DNA from 3 places in the Ruminococcus sp. RTP21358st1_G6_RTP21358_211008 genome. Region 2 is predicted to be linked to each of the others. Evidence: predicted binding sites of a transcription regulator. Region 2 holds the regulator's gene; each other region holds the start of a gene.

Region 1 (6,749 bases), on a different contig from region 2:
GAGAAACAAATATGTCTGTGGAGTATTGTGCCCGCGAAGATGATGGAAGTATCCGCTGGGTACAGAAAACAGTTCTTATGACCAGAATGGTGGTGTTTGATACAGAAATTCTTGCTGAGATCCCTATGATTTATGCAATCATTCTGTTGCAGGATACCACACAGAGACATGAACGGGATGAGCAGGAACAGGCACGCCTTCAGGCTGCATTTAATGAAATGCGTGCCGAGAGCAGGGCGAAAACGAATTTCCTAAGCCGTATGAGCCATGATATCAGGACACCTTTGAATGGTATTATTGGTCTGTTAAAGATTGATGAGACCCATTTTGAGGATAAAGCACTGATACGGGAAAATCATAAAAAGATGAAGATAGCAGCGGATTATTTACTTTCCCTTATTAATGATGTTCTGCAGATGAGCAAAATAGAGGAAGGTCATATTGTTTTGACTCATGAATATATCTGTCTTAAAGATCTGGTCTATGAGATTGAGAGCATTATCACACACAGGGCAGCAGATGAGGATATTCAGTGGATTTATGAGAAAAATAAGGAGGATATTCCCTATCCTTATGTCTATGGAAGCTCACTGCATCTTCGCCAGATTTTTCTGAATATCTATGGAAACTGCATTAAGTATAACCGGCCGGGAGGAAAGATTACCACGGTAATGGAGGCTGTAGATGTACAGGATGGGATCTGTACATACAGATGGACAATTTCTGATACAGGTATAGGGATGAGTGCAGAGTTCCTAAGCCGCATTTTTGATCCGTTCTCACAGGAAAAAACAGATGCCCGTAGTGTTTATCAGGGAACTGGTCTGGGAATGGCGATTGCCAGGGGATTGATTGAGCAGATGCATGGAAGTATTGAAGTGACAAGTCAGGTGGGAGTTGGATCTGTGTTTGTCATTACCATTCCTTTTGAGATTGCAGAGAAACAGAAAAAGGATGAGGAAATTGCAGAGAAATATAATATTCGTGGATTGCATCTGTTGGCAGCCGAGGATAATGAGCTTAATGCTGAAATCATAGAAATGTTGCTGACTGATGACGGTGCGAAGGTTACAGTTGCAAAAAACGGCAGACAGGCGGTGGAGTACTTTGAAAGTAATTCTCCGGGAACCTTTGATGCCATATTGATGGATGTCATGATGCCTGTTATGGATGGTATCGCAGCAACAAAAGCCATACGTGCTATGGACAGGGCGGATGCAAAAACAGTTCCGATCATTGCAATGACTGCAAATGCATTTGAGGAAGATGCAAAAAGATGTCTCGCAGCCGGCATGACCGCACATCTGGCAAAACCATTCCAGATAGAAGATGTGGAAAAGGCCATTGTGGAGTGCTGTGGAAAGTAATGCCATCTGCAAGATCTATTGCCATCAGTAAATTATCAGAAGCAGCTAGTAAGTTAATTTTTGTTCCAATAAAAATAAAAAAATCAATAGTTTTGGGACTACAATCCTAAAACTATTGATTTTTTTGTTGCTTTTGGAATATAATTAGTAAAGAAAGGAGCATTATTATGATTATAGAAAGAAAAGAATATTTAGAAAAACTGATAGCCTAGAAAGATAAGCAGTTGATTAAAATTGTTACAGGTGTACGACGTTGTGGAAAATCTATGCTTCTGGAAATTTATCGCAATTATTTAAAAGAGCATGGGATTGAGGAAGAACAGATTATTTCTATTAATTTTGAAGATCTTGATTATGAAGAACTGACAGATTACAGGAAATTATATAAATATTTAAAGGAACGTCTGCTTGATGGAAAAATGACATATATTTTCCTTGATGAAATTCAGAATGTAACAGATTTTCCGAAAGTGTTGGACAGTCTTTATATTAAAAAAAACATAGATATTTATGTGACTGGTTCCAATGCATATATGTTGTCCAGTGAGATTGCAACTATGATTTCAGGAAGATATATTCAGATTGAAATGTTGCCGTTGTCTTTTAAGGAATATATGGAGAGTACTGGCAGTATGAATGACAGAGGAATCAAATATGCTGAGTATTTGCAGAATAGTTCATTTCCGTTTACACTGGAATTAAAAAATCAGCCAGATGAGATCAGAGATTATCTGGAAGGAATCTATAATACGATTGTTGTAAAGGATATTATAAACAGAAAAAAAATTACAGATACTATGATGCTTAAGAGTGTCTTAAGATTTGTGTTTGATAATATAGGAAATCCATTGTCATCAAAAAAAATTGCAGATACGATGACCTCAGAAGGGCGAAAAATTGATACAAAAACGGTGGAAAAATATCTAGAGGCTTTTAGCGAGAGTTATATTATATATCAGGCAAAACGTTATAATATAAAGGGAAAACAATATTTAAAAACTCTTGAAAAATATTATATAGTTGATATTGGAATGAGGTATATGCTTTTAGGTTCGAGGCAGGCAGATGCAGGACATGTTCTGGAAAATATAGTCTATCTGGAATTGTTACGTCGAGGATATGAGGTGTATGTTGGAAAAATCGATTCATATGAAGTGGATTTTGTGGCACAGAATAAAAAGGGAACAGTATATTTCCAGGTGGCACTGACTGTACGAGATAAAAATACACTTTTAAGAGAATTAAGGCCATTACAGGCGATACGAGATCATTATCCAAAGATTATCCTAACAATGGATGAAGAACCAGAAGAACAATATGAGGGAATTCGACGTATTAATGCCAGAGACTGGTTATTGGGGATTGTAGACTGAGCAATGCAAATTCATGGTAATAATATATATAAACAGAAGATACATTTGTTGATAGCAGTGAAAGTGCAAGATAAGTTGCAAAAATATGTTGTTCCTTTTTATGCAGTATGTGATGGGGGCTGGATGTCCGGTGGATATCCGTCTAGCACAGACCGTAGCGTTCACAAAATCTTCACAAAATAATTAGCACTCACCTCTTGACAGTGCTAATAATAGGTGCTATATTACAACTAGAACAAAGGAAGGGGATAAAAAGAAAGCAAAAGCGAAAGGCTTTATGAATTCCCTACCACCCGAGTTCCAAGAAACAAGGTAAACAGCATATATAAAAAGGAGAGATGACTTATGTTAATGCCTAGTATTTTTGGAGAGAACTTATTTGATGATTTCTTTAATGATTTTCCATTCTATTATGATGATAAAGCAATGAAAGATACCGAGAAGAAGCTTTATGGCAAGAGAGCCAGCCACGTTATGAAGACTGATATTAAGGAAATGGATAACGGTTATCAGCTGGTAGTCGATCTTCCAGGATTTACCAAAGATGAGATTAAGGCTTCCCTGGAGAATGGCTACCTGACCATCAGCGCTGAGAAAGGTCTGGACAAAGATGAGCAGGAGAAAGAATCCGGTCATTACATCCGCAGGGAGCGTTACGCAGGAGCCTGCAGCAGAAGCTTTTATGTAGGCGAGGATGTTCAGCAGGAGGATATTAAGGCTGAGTTTAAACATGGCATTCTGAAACTGTTTGTTCCGAAGAAAGAAGCGAAACCAGCAGTGGAAGAGAAGAAACACATTGCCATCGAAGGATAACTTTTCCCCTTTCAGAAGCATATTCTGAGAGAATAGCATAATTAAGAAGTAAGATGCCGCAGAATCACGGAAAATGGTGGTTCTGCGGCATCTTTTTTTACATTTGTTCGCTATTTTTCTGTCTTGACAATGCCTGTTGATTTAGCTATAATGGTGAAACTGTGAATATCCTAGTGAATTTGTACCCTTTTGGGTAATGAAATGTCTGCTTCTGCAGGCATTAACAATTATAAAAGTGGACTGTTTGGCGAATGAATGTTATCTGTGGTTGGTATATTTCTGCAGCTTTTTGTTCAGGACTTTTATAGTAATGGAATTTTCCGGGAGAAACAGCATATAAGAAATGTATGATACGGGGCGACAAGCCGCCGGAATGAAAGGGAGTAAGGCTATAATGGAAGAAAAGAAGAACTTACTAACCTATGCAGGACTTAAAAAACTGGAAGAAGAGCTGCATGATTTAAAGGTAGTAAAAAGAAAAGAAGTAGCAGGTAAGATCAAAGAGGCAAGAGAGCAGGGAGACCTGTCCGAGAATGCAGAGTACGATGCAGCTAAAGATGAGCAGAGAGATATCGAAGCGCGTATTGAAGAAATTGAGAAAATCCTGAAGAACGCTGAGGTTGTAGTTGAGGACGAAGTCGATCTTGACAAGATCAGCGTAGGATGTAAAGTAAGAGTACATGACTTCGAGTTTGACGAAGATATAGAACTGAAGCTGGTTGGCTCCACAGAGGCAAACAGCCTGGAAGGCAAGATTTCTAATGAATCTCCTGTAGGAAAGGCTCTTATGGGCGCACACACAGGTGATATTGTAGAAGTAGAGCTGCCATCCGGTATCATGAAGTACAAAGTGCTGGAAATCCAGCGTAATATTTAAGGAGGCACAAAAGTGGCAGAACAGAAGAATCAGGATCTGAATCAGCTTCTGAAAATCCGCCGTGATAAACTGGCAGAGCTTCAGGCGAATGGCAAGGATCCATTTCAGATAACAAAATTTAATCAGACCCATCATTCATTGGAAGTAAAGAACCTTTATGAGGCACACGAAGCAGAGCTGCTGAAGGATCGTACAGAGCCGGATGTAACAGGTCTTGATGAAGAGCAGGCGAAGGAAGTTCAGAAGAACGACTACGAAGAGAGAAGAAGTATTATGGATGCCAGCCCGCTCCATGTGGCAATCGCTGGACGTATGATGTTCAAGAGAGTCATGGGAAAAGCTTCTTTCTGCAATATCCAGGACTTACAGGGAAACATTCAGGTATATGTTGCAAGAGACGCTATCGGAGCAGATTCTTATGCAGACTTTAAGAAATCTGATATCGGCGATATCTTCGGTCTGGAAGGTTTTGCATTTAGAACCAGAACCGGTGAGATTTCTATTCATGCAGAGAAAATGACTCTTTTATCAAAGAGCCTGCAGATCCTTCCGGAGAAATTCCACGGACTGACAGATACAGATATGCGTTATCGTCAGAGATATGTAGATCTGATCATGAACCAGGAGAGCAAGAACGTATTTATCAAGCGCTCTCAGGTCATTAAAGAGATCCGAAACTTCCTTGCTGGCCGTGACTTCATGGAAGTAGAGACTCCAATGCTGGTTTCCAATGCTGGTGGTGCAGCTGCCAGACCATTTGAGACACATTACAATGCACTGAATGAAGATGTTAAGCTTCGTATTTCACTGGAACTTTATCTGAAACGACTGATCGTTGGCGGACTTGAAAGAGTCTACGAGATTGGCCGTGTATTCCGTAATGAGGGTGTTGATACCCGTCATAATCCGGAATTTACACTGATGGAGCTTTACCAGGCATATACAGATTATGAAGGAATGATGGAACTTACGGAATCCATGTTCCGCTATCTGGCAGAGAAGGTCTGCGGTTCCACCAAGATTTCTTACAATGGTATCGAGATTGATCTTGGAAAGCCATTTGAGCGTCTGACCATGAATGATGCGATCAAGAAATATGCAGGAATTGACTTTGACCAGGTTGCAGATGATGAAGCTGCCAAGAAGCTTGCTGCCGAACATCATATCGAGTATGAGGAGCGTCACAAGAAAGGCGATATTATCAATCTCTTCTTCGAAGAATATTGTGAGAAAGAGCTGATTCAGCCTACATTTATTATGGATCACCCAATCGAGATTTCTCCGTTGACTAAGAAGAAACCTTCTGATCCAAACAAGGTAGAGCGTTTTGAGCTTTTCATTAATACATGGGAAATGTGTAACGCATATTCCGAGCTGAATGATCCGATTGATCAGCGCGAACGTTTCAAGGCGCAGGATGCACTTGCAGATGCTGGTGATGAAGAAGCAAACCATACAGATGAAGATTTCCTGAATGCGCTGGAAATCGGTATGCCGCCGACAGGTGGTATTGGATACGGAATCGACCGTCTGGTTATGCTTCTCACCGATAGCCAGGCCATCCGTGACGTACTGCTCTTCCCGACAATGAAGTCCCTGGACGCTAAGAAGGGCGAAGGGAAGGCTGAAAAGGCAGTAGAAAATGCTGCTGTGGCAGAGGAAAAGGTTGCAGAAAAGATTGATTTCTCCAACGTAAAAATCGAACCATTGTTTGAAGAAATGATTGATTTCGATACCTTTGCAAAGGCTGATTTCCGTGCAGTAAAGATTCTGGAATGTGAAGCAGTACCGAAGTCAAAGAAGCTTTTAAAGTTCACTCTGGATGACGGAACAGACCGGAAACGCACGATTTTAAGCGGTATTCACGAGTATTACGAGCCAGAAGATCTGATTGGCAAGACAGCGATTGCAATCGTAAATTTGCCTCCGAGAAAGATGATGGGCATTGATTCCGAGGGTATGCTGATTTCAGCAGTACACGAGGAAGATGGACATGAGGGATTAAATCTTCTCATGGTGAATGACTGGATTCCGGCAGGTGCGAAGTTGTACTAAGAATCAGAAAATCCATAGACTTTTATGAGTTTATCGAGTGTTTGACATCAAATTGACATCAAATTTGTGTCATTCGGTGGACTAATATGGACTGAAAAGGGATGTTTTAGAAATCAGAACCTTTCAAAACTTAATAGTTGAATGCTATTAAAAGGACATTTTCCAATAAAACGGAGAGTGTCCTTTTTCTGTTGTTATGGTCAAAACAAAATCAAAATAACACAAGGAGGGTTCTATTATGACAAGTACAGCGTTAGGAGCAGA
Region 2 (6,749 bases):
TGTACCATGACAATCCGGACACACCTGAACGTTACGAACCATGCCAAACATGGACTGCTGGGTGTAAACAATCTGTCCTTCACCATTACATTTCGGACAGGTAACCGGTGAGGTACCAGCCTTAGCGCCGGAACCGTGACAGGAAGTACATTCATCTTTCAGAGTAATCTCAAGTTCTTTCTCACAGCCAAATACAGCATCCTCGAAGGTGATGTTCACGCGTGCACGCAGGTTTGCACCCTTCATAGGTCCATTATTGGCACGTCTGCGGCTTCCGCCGCCTCCAAACAGATCTCCGAAAATATCTCCGAAGATATCACCCATGTCTGCGCCGGAGAAATCAAAGCCGCCGAAACCGCCTGCTCCGCCACCGCCGCCGTTTTCAAAAGCGGCATGACCAAACTGATCATACTGTCTTCTCTTGTCCGGGTCACTTAAGACGCTGTAAGCCTCTGTTGCCTCTTTGAATTTCGCTTCAGCTTCCTTATCTCCCGGATTTACGTCGGGATGATACTTCTTGGCAAGCTGACGATATGCTTTTTTTAATGTAGCGTCATCGGCGCTCTTATCAACGCCTAAGACTTCATAGTAATCTCTTTTATCAGCCATGATTTCTTTCTTTTCCTAACTTTTTGTATTTGGTTATCTTATGGAAGACGCCAGCGGCGCATTTCCTGTAATATGTCTTTCACCACCACTGCCCGGTCATGAATCATGACCGGGCTGTAGTTTCATGTTCCGAAATATTGGAACTTATTATTCAATTAAACCTCTTTGTAGTCAGCATCTACAACATCATCGCCGTAACCTGCCTCGTTACCTCCCTGGGAAGCTCCTCCCATGTCCGGTCCCGGGCCTGCCTGACCAGCACCGCCCTGTGGGTTCTGTGCTTCATACATCTTTGCGAAAAGCTTCTGAGCACTTTCCATCATCTTCTCCTGAGCAGCTTTGATCTCAGCGACCTGAGCATCTCCGATCTCATCTGTATTTGCATATTTAGCAAGAATATCTTTTAATGCATTTAAGTCAGCCTCTACGGAAGCTTTGTCATTTGCATCCAGTTTATCACCTGCTTCTTTCAGTGCATTCTCAACCTGGAATACCATGGAGTCTGCATTGTTCTTTGTATCAATTGCCTCTTTACGTTTCTTATCCTGAGCTTCGAACTCAGCAGCTTCTTTAACAGCCTTGTCAATATCAGACTCGGACATGTTAGAACCAGCTGTGATTGTAATATGCTGCTCTTTACCTGTTCCAAGATCCTTAGCAGATACATTTACAATACCGTTGGCATCGATATCGAATGTAACCTCAATCTGCGGAACACCACGACGTGCTGGCGGGATTCCATCCAGACGGAACTGTCCAAGGGACTTATTGTCTTTCGCGAACTGACGCTCACCCTGTAATACATTGATATCTACAGCGGTCTGATTATCAGCTGCTGTGGAGAAAATCTGGCTCTTCTTGGTCGGGATTGTTGTATTTCTCTCGATCAGACGTGTTGCAATACCACCCATTGTCTCGATAGACAGGGAAAGTGGAGTAACATCAAGAAGAAGGATGTCACCTGCACCAGCCTCACCTGAAAGCTTACCACCCTGGATAGAAGCACCAAGTGCAACACACTCATCTGGGTTCAGGGCCTTGCTTGGCTCTTTGCCAGTTAACTGTCTTACTTTATCCTGTACAGCCGGGATACGTGTGGAACCACCAACCAGAAGCACCTGTCCAAGATCAGAAGCAGTAAGACCTGCATCAGAAAGTGCACGGCGAACCGGCTCTGCTGTTTTCTCAACAAGATCGTGTGTAAGTTCGTCAAATTTAGCTCTTGTAAGGTTCATATCAAAATGCTTCGGTCCTTCAGCTGTTGCTGTGATGAATGGCAGGTTGATATTGGTTGTTGTTGCGGAAGAAAGCTCTTTCTTAGCTTTCTCAGCAGCTTCTTTCAGTCTCTGAAGAGCCATCTTATCGTTGCTTAAGTCAACGCCCTCTGTTCTCTTGAACTCAGAAAGCATATAGTCTGTAATTCTCTGGTCAAAGTCATCACCACCAAGACGGTTGTTACCAGCTGTTGCCAGAACTTCGATAACTCCATCACCAATCTCAATAATGGAAACATCGAATGTACCACCACCAAGGTCATAAACCATGATCTTCTGCTCTTTCTCATTGTCAAGACCATATGCAAGAGCTGCAGCTGTAGGCTCGTTAATGATACGTTTTACATCAAGACCTGCAATCTTACCAGCATCCTTGGTTGCCTGACGCTGAGCATCATTGAAATATGCCGGAACAGTGATAACTGCTTCTGTAACAGACTCTCCAAGGTATCCTTCAGCGTCTTTTTTCAGTTTCTGAAGAATCATAGCAGAAATTTCCTGTGGGGAATATTTCTTATCGTCGATTGTTACACGGTAATCTGTACCCATCTCTCTCTTGATGGAAGAGATTGTTTTCTCTGCGTTTGTTACTGCCTGACGTTTTGCAGGCTCACCTACCAGACGCTCACCTGTCTTTGTGAATGCTACAACAGATGGTGTTGTTCTGGATCCTTCTGTATTTGCGATAACGGTTGGCTGTCCACCTTCCATAACAGCTACACAGCTGTTTGTTGTGCCTAAGTCAATACCAATGATTTTTCCCATGATAATTTTCCTCCTGTTTAAAAATTCATGGTTGCTGTCCATTACACGAACAGTAACATTTATACTTTGTTTTTAGAAAATGTCGATGAAGTTTGATTCTCCAAGCTGCTCTCTGTCAATTAGCAACTTTTACCATACTGTGTCTTACAACGAAATCCTTGTAAGTATATCCCTTCTGGAATTCCTCTACGACGATGTTCTCGCCAACGGATTCGTCCTCCACATGCATCACTGCATTATGCAGATTCGGATCAAATTCCTTGCCTACAGCTTCGATTGGCTTCACGCCCATCTCATCAAAGGCTGTCATCATCTGCTTATAGATCATCTTCATGCCTTCTGCAAATGGATCATCCTCCGGTGCCTGTGCAAGACCTCTTTCGAAGTTATCCACGATCGGAAGCATTTTTTCAACGATGTCCCTGGCACCGATGATGTACATGCTGGATTTCTCCTTCTCCGTTCTTTTACGGTAGTTATCGAATTCAGCCATGCTGCGCTTCAGTCTGTCTGTAAGCTCCTCGACCTGCTGTTCAAATTTATCTTTCTCTTTTTTCTTCTTGCCGAAGAAAGAAGTTTTTGTCTTGGTTTCCGGTTCCTTCTGAGATTCTGCTTCCTGATCTGGCTGCTCAGTTTCTTCTGTCTGTGCAGGCTCTTCGGAAGTCTCCTCTTCTGCTGTCTGGGCTGTATCTGCTGCCTCTTCTTCGCTTCCGTCTGTTACCGGAATGTCAACTGCTTCTTCCTGTACTTCGGCTTCTTTATTCATTTCTTCTGACACGCTTTCAACCGCCTTTCTAGGTTTTCTTATTTACCATTTCGTCAAGCTGGACTTTTAATTTCTTTAAGCTGTCCACTACATTCTCGTAATCCATTCGCTTGGGACCGATAATTCCAATAGTTCCACGCATTCCATCTCCCAGCTCGTAAGTAGCTGTGACCACACTGCAGTCTTTCATGGTACGTACCGGAACTTCATCCCCGATGTATACCTGAACTCCTGTGTTCTCCGGATCTCCCATTTCCTCACGGACCATATCCGCAAGTTCCTGCTTATCCTCGAAAGTGGAAATCAGCTCACTGGCTCTGGATGTATCTGCAAGCTCTGGATACTTAAATATGTTGGTCGCTCCCGATGTATATACTTTCATATCTTCTTCGTCCACGTGAATCGTAGCTGCAACTGCGTCCAGCACATCTGCAACCACACCGCTGTGGCTACCCGCCTGTTCTTTCAATCTGGCGATCATGCCCAGATTAATATCCTGGATGGGTACGCCGTTCAGGTTCGTGTTAAGAAGAAGATTCAGCTTCAGGATCGTCTGGTCATCCATCTCCTCATCAATATTAATGATCTGGTTCCGAATGACATTACCCTCACATACAACTACGGCAATCAGCTGCCGCTCATTGACTCGTGAAAGCTGAATGAACTTCAGGGTGCTTCCCTTATACTGGGGAACCGCAACCATAGCCGCATAATTGGTATTCGTGGCAAGAACCTTCGCCACCTGCTTAAGCACCTTATCCATCTTATCTGATTTCTCAATCATCAGATCACGGATTTCTGCGATCTCGGCTTCCTTCTCCCTGGTAAGCTCATCTACATAAAGGCGATAGCCTTTATCTGATGGAATTCTTCCGGCTGAGGTGTGGGGCTGTACGATGTAGCCCATATCTGTCAGGTCGGACATCTCATTTCGGATGGTAGCAGAGCTGACATTCAGATCCGGATACTTGGAAATAGTTCTGGAACCTACAGGCTCGCCTGTTTCCATATAAGTTTTGATGATTGCTTTCAGTATTTTCCGTTTGCGCTCATCTAATACTTCATCCATGAAATATCTGCTCCTTCCTGAAAAGCAGACGGTCAAACCTGATTCTGATTTCCGTCTGGCTTCTTCGAATTCCTTTTGTTAGCACTCATTATTTAGGAGTGCTAACATCTATGTTCTTAAGATACACCTCAGTATTCCTTTTGTCAATATTTTTTACAAATTTTTTTCATCTTTTTTGATAGTTTTTACCCTATACTTTACCATTCCGGCTAAATTCTCCTTACTGCAATACCTTTTGGGGTAACAAAGATACTACCAGGTATCTGCCAACGCAGTCTTATGTTTGCTGCCGCATAAATGAAAAAGATGCCTTGAGAAAATTCCCCCTGGCATCTTCTTTCCTGTATACTAATACCGCACATAGGCGATATGTCCATTTTGTAACTGTTCAGTACCTTCACAGTTATATGTTTCACAAAACAGTACCTGCTGAATAGCAGCCTCTATTTTTTATAATTTTCCAGATAGTCAAGAACTGCCGCCGGCTCATCCAGAAAAACTACCAGATCCAGCACGGAAAAATCCATGAATTTCTCCTCTGCTGTGTACTCCAGCAATGCTTTCATCCTGTCATAATATCCGTCAATGTTATACAGCACAATTGGGCGGTCAATACGTTTCAGGCTTTTCAAGGTAAAAATCTCAAAAAATTCCTCGTAAGTACCAATTCCGCCAGGTGCTACGATCGTAGCATCTGATTTTTCTTCCAGAAGTTTTTTGCGCTCTCTCATATTCTCTGTGAAAATAAATTCCGTGCATTTCTCATACAGAACTCCAGGCTGGTCAAAAAATCGGGGAGCAATTCCAAGTATGTAACCATTTTCTGCTGCCACGCCTCTGGCTGCTGCTCCCATCATTCCGGTAGCTCCGCCGCCAAACACCAGACCGTGACCTCTTTTTCCCATTGCTCTTCCAAGCTCTTCTGTTTTTTCATAATAAATGTTTTTAAGCAGTGCACTTGAAGCGCCATATACACATATGTTCAATCTGTTATCCCCCTTATTTTTTCTTCTAAACACAGGTGCAGCCTACCTGCGGCAGCACCATATACGAAAGTCAGCTGGCATATATTTTCCAGTCAGCTTCCGACAGCCGCGCAAAACAACATATTTGCCACACCGCACAAAACCATCACCAGAATGGGATTCATTTTAAATTTTCTTAAAAGCACCAGTGCGGCAGTAAAGAACACCACCATTCGAATGCATATGTTTTCCCGAAACAGTTCCAGTGCACCATTTATAAAAAAGGATGATACTAAAATGGTGACTCCTGCCTTGGCGATCATGGCCACAACCGCCGGGCGAAGGGATGTAAGAGTTCCCTGGAGAAGGGACATTTTCCGGTATTTCGTGTAAATATATGCCAGCAGGGTTACAATTATACAGGAGGGTAAAATACAGCCAAGAGTAGCCACCACTGCGCCACCAGGACCAGCAATCCTGGTTCCTACAAAGGTTGCGGAGTTTACTGCAATAGGACCAGGAGTCATCTCTGCAATGGTCACAAGATCCGAAAAAGTTTCCATAGAAAGCCAGCCATGCATAGTCACTACCTGTTCCTGTATAAGAGGCATTGCTGCATATCCACCTCCAAAGCTTAATGCACCAATCTGAAGGAAGCTGAAAAAGAGCTGAAGATAAATCATTTTTTGCTGCCCTCCTTCACAAGTGTACGCGCAAATCCAAATACAGCCACAATAAGTATTATATAAATAATGTTCACCTTCAGAAAATAGCTTGCACAAAAACTGATGACCATAATAATCACATTTACCCAGTCTTTTGACTTCGCCACGTTTTTCCCCATGTCGTATACCACGGAAATGATCACAGCACCTACGCCGGCAGTCATGCCTTTCAAAAGAGCTGCTATATAATAATTAGAGCAGAATGCATCATAAAACAAGGAAATCAGGGACAGGATCACCATTGGCGGAATAATAGCCCCCAGAACCGACAGCAGCATTCCCGGTATTCCCCCAAGCTTGTATCCCACCACAATTGCTCCGTTTACCGCGATTGCTCCTGGAGATGACTGTGCGATTGCCACCAGATCCAGCATTTCTTCCTCATCGATCCAGTGATATTGATCCACAAATTTCTCTTTCAATAAAGTAACGATCACATATCCGCCGCCAAAAGTAAACGTACTAAGATATAACGAGGCAAAAAAAAGCTTTCTCAGCACATATCTTTTATTCTTTTGTTTTTCTTCCATTTCCGGCACTCCTAATAATTCTGCATGATTTCTGTGCATCGCGAAG
Region 3 (6,749 bases), on a different contig from region 2:
GTGCAGAAAAAGAGAGGAGTTAAAACAAAATGGCGGAAAGCAACAAGATGAAGGAGATGCCGGTGAATAAGCTTATGGTCCAGATGGGGATCCCGATGATCCTATCTATGGCATTGCAGGCAGTCTATAACATAGTAGACAGTGCGTTTGTAGGAAATATGAGAGTGGGCAGTGAAGCAGCACTAAATGCACTGACCCTGGTATTCCCGATTCAGATGCTTATGGTGGCAGTGGGAATCGGAACGGGTGTAGGAACCAATGCACTTCTTGCAAGGACACTGGGACAGGGAAACCGTAAAAAAGCTGCGAAGGTAGCAGGAAACAGCCTGTTTTTGGGTGTGATCATTTATGTGGTTTGTTTATTATTTGGCATCTTTGGAGTGAGAGCATATATTTCATCTCAGACAGTAGATGCAGAAGTACTTGAGATGGGAGTAAGTTATCTGCGGATATGTTGTGTGATTTCTTTTGGAATCATCTTCTTTTCTTTGTTTGAAAAGCTGTTACAGGCCACAGGACGCTCTCTTTATTCTACAATCGGTCAGGTGGTTGGAGCAGTTATAAATATCATCCTTGATCCGATCATGATCTATGGGATTGGACCTTGCCCGGAAATGGGAGTGAAAGGTGCAGCCTACGCAACTGTAATTGGACAGGTAGCATCCGCAGTATTACTGCTTATCTTTCATATCAAATTAGATAAGGAATTTGAGCATGGGGCAAAATACATGAAGCCGGATGGCAGAATTATCAAGGAAATCTATGCAATCGGACTTCCGGCGATTATCGCTCAGGCACTGATGTCTATTATGGTTTATGTGATGAATCTGATCCTGAAGTTCAATCCGTCAGCACAGACAGCTTATGGATTGTTCTATAAAGTTCAGCAGTTTGTTCTCTTCCTTGCATTTGGTCTGCGAGATGCAATCACTCCGATCATTGCATTTGCTTATGGAATGAGAAGTAAAAAGAGAATTCAGGATGGTATCAAATATGGACTTATTTATATCGTTGCATTAATGATTATTGGAATTGCAATTACGGAGATTTTCCCCGGAGCATTTGCAACGCTGTTTAATGCGGGACAGTCGAGAGAATATTTTATCGGTGCGATGAGAGTGATCTCGGTAAGCTTCCTGTTTGCCGGAATCAATGTTGCTTATCAGGGCATTTATCAGGCACTGGACGGTGGTGTGGAATCGTTGGTTATTTCACTTTTGAGACAGCTTATTATCATTTTGCCACTGGCCGGAATCTTTTCACTGTTTGTAAGAAATGGTCAGGTGGGCGTTTCAATGATTTGGTGGGCATTTCCGATTACAGAAGTAATTGCATGCCTGGTAGGCTATGTATTTTTAAAGAGGATTAGAAAAAACAAAGTTGATACTTTGCGTTAAGGAGGAACTGGAAATGGCAAAAAGAATCATTACAATCAGCAGAGAATTTGGAAGCGGTGGACGTTTTATCGGAGAAGAAGTCGCGAAGAAGCTGGGAATTGCTTATTATGATAAAAATGTTATTAATGAGATTGCAGAAAAGTCCGGTTTATCACCGGAGTATATTCAGGAAAATGCAGAGTTAGCTCCGAAAAAAGGGTTGTTTGCATATGCACTTGCAGGGCGTGACATCACAGGGAAGTCTGTGGAGGATATGGTACATGAGGCGCAGCGAAAAGTTATTTTAGAATTGGCAGAGAAGGCTCCTTGCGTGATCATTGGAAGAAACGCAGATTATATCCTGAAAGACCGGGACGATGTGCTGAATGTATTCATTCATGGGGATATGCCGGAGAAAACACAGAGGATCATTCGCTTATATAATGTAGATGAGAAGAAAGCAGTGAAAATGATGGCAGACACAGATAAAAGACGTATGACAAATTATAACTTTTACACGGAGCATAAATGGGGAAAGGCCAGTAATTATACGTTGTGTCTGAACAGTTCACAGCTTGGATATGACAGATGTGAGAAGATCATTATGGAATGCATTAAATAACAGGAGGTGTATACTGTTTACTACAAATTGCTGTTGGTTCCAGGGCAGGAATATTAGACGAAATAGTCAGTGAGGTTTCTATGGCGATTTCCATTTTTCGCTATGGATGGAAAAATATGGATTCTTCTGAAACTGAGACATAATAACAAAAACTGGTTGATAAACCAGATAAAAGTGATATACTGAATGCAGAAAAGAAACCGTGTGGGATTCCAATTTTGTTTCACACGGTTTTTTAGAAAATATGAGTTAGATGCAACTAATATGCATGATAATAATTTATTGGGAAATGTAAAATAGTACAGATTTCTATGAGAATATTGATTTATGGTGCAGGTGTGATTGGAGAAAAAAGCATGAAAAACGAAGAATACAAAAAATTATCAATCAACGAGTTTACAAAAGCAGCAGGAAGATATGAAAGTAACCATGCTGGTATTTACGAAATGTGCAAGAAGGATTATCCGGATATTCTGGAAGAATTAGAGAAGGAGCCATTTAGAGATTTATTGGATGCAGGCTGCGGACCTGCTCCGATGATTTCTTTATTATCAGAAAAATATCCAGACCGGCATTATACAGGACTGGATCTGACTCCTGCGATGATTGAACAGGCAAAAAAGAAAGATATTCCAAATGCAATATTTGTTGTGGGAGACTGTGAGAATTTTCCTTTTGAAAACGATTCATTTGATGCAATTATTTGTTCTATGAGTTTCCATCATTATCCGGATCCACAGGCATTTTTTGACAGTGTGAAAAGATGTCTTCGCCCAAATGGAAGATTGATTCTGCGAGATGTGACTAGTGACAATAAAGTATTGGTATGGCTGATGAATACACTGGAAATGCCTCTGGCAAATATATGCGGACACGGAGATGTCCGGGTTCCAACAAGAGATATGGTCATGAAGTGCTGCAGAAAAGCAGGGTTAGAAGTAGAAAAATTTGAAACCCGTAAAGGTATGAGGATGCATTGTGTTGTGAGAAAATCTATGGGAGAAGGCGACAGGCAATGAAAGAAAAAGTGAATGTGACAGGTGTGCCAGAAACGATGGTACAGACTTTGTATGCAAGAGCAAAAGAAACAAAAAAGCAAAATGCCAAAATCAAGGATGAGATTGCAGTAGAACTTGTGGAGAAGCTGGACTATAACTTTTCCAAAGCAGATAAGGATAAAGCCATGAATTATGGCGTAATTGCGAGAACAATCGTATTAGACCGGATGGTTAAGCAATATCTGGAGAAGCATGCAAATACAGTTGTTATAAATATTGCATGTGGACTGGATACCAGATGTTATCGGATGGAGAGAAAATATCTGCACTGGTACAATGTGGATCTGTCAGAAACGATGAAGATAAGGAGTCAGTTCCTTACCGAAACTGGTCCGGTATATCAGATTGCAAAGTCTGCAATGGATGAATCCTATGTAGATGATATCGATTATCATGGTGAGAATGTTCTGGTAATAATCGAAGGTCTTACAATGTATTTGTGTGAAAAGGATATTAGAAAAATGTTTTCTATTATTGAGAAATCATTCCAGAAGGTAACCGTAATGGTTGAAACCATGTCCCCTTTTGTTATAAAACATGTGAAAGAAAAATCTATAGAGGGGAGCAATGCAAAATTCACATGGGGAGTTAAGAATGGAAAGGAACTGCAAAGAATCATACCGGCATTTTCTGTTCGACAGGAAGTCAGTCTGATTGAAGGAATGAAAGAGCTTATGCCGATTTATCATGTGATAGGAAAGTTTCCAATCGTTCGGAACATCTCAAATAAAATAATAGTTATGGAGAAACGTGGCTGATATTATACAAGCAGGAGATGATACAGATGATGAAAAGACATTTTGATGTGGAATCAGATGGATTTTATGGTGCATACTGGAAATGCAAAACAGGTTCAGACTGTGCAATGATTGCAATGATCGGGGATGATCCGGAGGATTATCTGGCGCGTACATCCGTGAAATGGTTACATAAACTCGGTGTGAATGTGATGACAATGTCACCTGGAAAAAAGGATTATGGACATTTGGTACAGGGCGGAACAAAACGAAAATCAAATTGGAAAATTATAAGGTAGGAGGACAGCGTGGATACAGACAAAATAATACAAGATTTAAACCGCTATTTTGCATGGCTCGTAGCGTTCACACAATCTCCACAAAATAATTAGCACTCACCTCTTGACAGTGCTAACAATCGGTGCTATATTAATAACCGTAATAAGGAAATCATTATAAATGTTTATAAATGCGCAGCCCCTGCGAGTTACTTTTTTAAAGAGCCGCGGAAGCTGCGCTTTATATTAATATCAGCTGAAGGAGGAGAGCCTATGAACATCAGCAAATTTACGCAGAAATCCGTACAGGCTGTTCAGGATCTGGAGAAGGTTGCTTACGAATATGGCAACCAGGAAATCGAACAGGAGCATCTGTTATATACCCTCCTAACACAGGAAGACAGCCTGATTCTCAAACTGATTGAGAAGATGGAAATAAATAAAGAATATTTTCTGAACACAGTGAAGAACGCTCTGGATGCAAAAGTCAAAGTATCTGGCGGCGAACTCCGGTTTGGACAATATCTGAATAAGGCACTTGTAAATGCAGAAGACGAAGCTAAGGCAATGGGAGATGAATACGTATCCGTAGAGCATCTTTTCCTGGCCCTGCTGAAATATCCAAGCCCTAGTATGAAGAAAATCTGGAGCGAATTTGGCATTACCAAAGAGCGTTTCCTGCAGGCACTTTCCACAGTACGTGGAAACCAGCGTGTAGTAAGCGACAATCCGGAAGCCACCTATGATACTTTAAATAAATATGGCGAAGATCTTGTGGAAAAGGCAAGAAGCCAGAAACTGGATCCGGTAATCGGACGTGACAGTGAGATCCGGAATGTGATCCGTATTCTTTCTCGTAAGACCAAGAACAATCCGGTTCTCATCGGTGAGCCCGGTGTTGGTAAAACAGCCGCTGTGGAAGGTCTTGCACAGCGAATTGTAGCAGGAGATGTTCCGGAAGCACTGAAGGATAAGAAAATTTTTGCCTTGGATATGGGCGCACTGGTAGCAGGTGCCAAATACCGTGGTGAATTTGAGGAACGTCTGAAAGCAGTTCTGGAAGAGGTGAAAAAGAGCGAAGGTCAGATCATCCTGTTTATTGATGAGCTTCATCTGATCGTAGGTGCAGGTAAGACGGATGGCGCAATGGATGCCAGCAACATGCTGAAACCAATGCTTGCCCGTGGTGAGCTTCACTGCATCGGTGCTACCACACTGGATGAGTATCGTCAGTATATTGAGAAAGACGCTGCCCTGGAACGTCGTTTCCAGCCGGTTATGGTGGATGAGCCAACTGTGGAAGATACCATTTCTATCCTTCGTGGCCTGAGAGAACGTTACGAAGTATTCCATGGTGTTAAAATCACAGATAGCGCACTTGTTGCAGCTGCAACACTTTCACATCGTTATATTACAGACCGTTTTCTTCCGGATAAGGCAATTGACCTGGTAGATGAGGCCTGTGCCCTGATCAAGACAGAGCTGGATTCCATGCCGACAGAGCTGGATGAGCAGCGCCGTAAAATCGATCAGATGAAAATGGAAGAGCTGTCTCTGAAGAAGGAGACCGATAATTTAAGTAAAGAGCGTCTGGAAGAGCTTCAGAAGGAGCTTGCGGAAATGCAGGATTCTTTCAACACCCAGAAGGCTCAGTGGGAGAACGAGAAACATTCTGTAGAGAAGCTTCAGAAGCTTCGTGAACAGATTGAGGATATGAACAAACAGATCCAGATCGCAAGACAGAACTATGATCTGGAGAAAGCTTCCGAATTGCAGTATGGCGAGCTGCCGAAATTACAGCAGCAGCTGGAAATCGAAGAGCGCAATACAAAAGAGAGCGACAGAAGCCTTGTCCACGAAGTAGTAACAGACGATGAGATCGCAAGGATCATTTCCCGTTGGACCGGCATTCCGGTAGCAAGGCTGACAGAGGGAGAGCGTGCCAAACTGCTTCATCTGGAAGATGAGCTCCACAAACGTGTTATCGGTCAGGACGAGGGTGTACGCCGTGTAACCGATGCCATCCTTCGCTCCAAAGCAGGAATCAAAGATCCGACCAAACCAATCGGTTCTTTCCTGTTCCTTGGACCAACCGGTGTTGGTAAAACAGAGCTTGCCAAAACCCTTGCACAGACTCTTTTCGATGATGAGCAGAATATGGTTCGTATCGACATGAGCGAGTACATGGAGAAATACTCTGTATCCAGACTGATCGGAGCTCCTCCGGGATATGTTGGATACGAGGAAGGCGGACAGCTTACAGAGGCTGTTCGTCGGAAACCGTACAGCGTTGTACTTTTCGATGAGATTGAGAAGGCACATCCAGATGTATTCAATGTACTTCTGCAGGTACTGGATGATGGTCGTATTACCGATTCCCAGGGACGTACTGTAGACTTCAAGAATACAATTCTGATCATGACCTCCAATATCGGATCTCCTTATCTGCTGGATGGTATTGATGAAAATGGAGAAATCAAGGAAGAAGCACAGAAAGAGGTTATGGATGATCTGCGCGGACATTTCCGTCCGGAATTCCTGAACCGTCTGGATGAGATCATTCTGTTTAAGCCATTGACAAAAGATAATATTGGTAGTATCGTTGATCTGATGGTAAAAGAGCTGAATGACCGGCTTGCCGACCAGGAGCTTTCCCTTGAACTGACAGATGCAGCCAA

What was found. The regulator HrcA, encoded in region 2, represses chaperone genes, less so after heat shock. The targets are predictions, from matches to a motif close to TGTTAGCACTCNNNNNNNNNGAGTGCTAACA.
Region 1: a site for HrcA is predicted at 2,922-2,952, ahead of AB5Z12_RS00285 (Hsp20/alpha crystallin family protein). Genes of this name have one in related genera too.
Region 3: a site for HrcA is predicted at 4,180-4,210, ahead of clpB (ATP-dependent chaperone ClpB). Genes of this name have one in related genera too.

Annotation. Positions count from the first base shown of each region.
Region 1 covers NZ_JBDGDM010000001.1:57,852-64,600, reverse strand. Annotated here, with positions in the region: gene AB5Z12_RS00295 (response regulator) at 1-1,367, shown strand, start outside; gene AB5Z12_RS00290 (ATP-binding protein) at 1,592-2,740, shown strand; gene AB5Z12_RS00285 (Hsp20/alpha crystallin family protein) at 3,086-3,553, shown strand; gene greA (transcription elongation factor GreA) at 3,948-4,430, shown strand; gene lysS (lysine--tRNA ligase) at 4,443-6,485, shown strand; gene AB5Z12_RS00270 (DUF6075 family protein) at 6,724-6,749, shown strand, end outside.
Region 2 covers NZ_JBDGDM010000010.1:32,545-39,293, forward strand. Annotated here, with positions in the region: gene dnaJ (molecular chaperone DnaJ) at 1-609, opposite strand, end outside; gene dnaK (molecular chaperone DnaK) at 765-2,648, opposite strand; gene grpE (nucleotide exchange factor GrpE) at 2,764-3,426, opposite strand; gene hrcA (heat-inducible transcriptional repressor HrcA) at 3,443-4,483, opposite strand; gene AB5Z12_RS05600 (TIGR00730 family Rossman fold protein) at 4,927-5,469, opposite strand; gene AB5Z12_RS05605 (chromate transporter) at 5,562-6,131, opposite strand; gene AB5Z12_RS05610 (chromate transporter) at 6,128-6,703, opposite strand.
Region 3 covers NZ_JBDGDM010000055.1:22,788-29,536, reverse strand. Annotated here, with positions in the region: gene AB5Z12_RS17545 (MATE family efflux transporter) at 30-1,397, shown strand; gene AB5Z12_RS17540 (AAA family ATPase) at 1,411-1,998, shown strand; gene AB5Z12_RS17535 (class I SAM-dependent methyltransferase) at 2,355-3,017, shown strand; gene AB5Z12_RS17530 (class I SAM-dependent methyltransferase) at 3,014-3,814, shown strand; gene AB5Z12_RS17525 (hypothetical protein) at 3,841-4,092, shown strand; gene clpB (ATP-dependent chaperone ClpB) at 4,345-6,749, shown strand, end outside.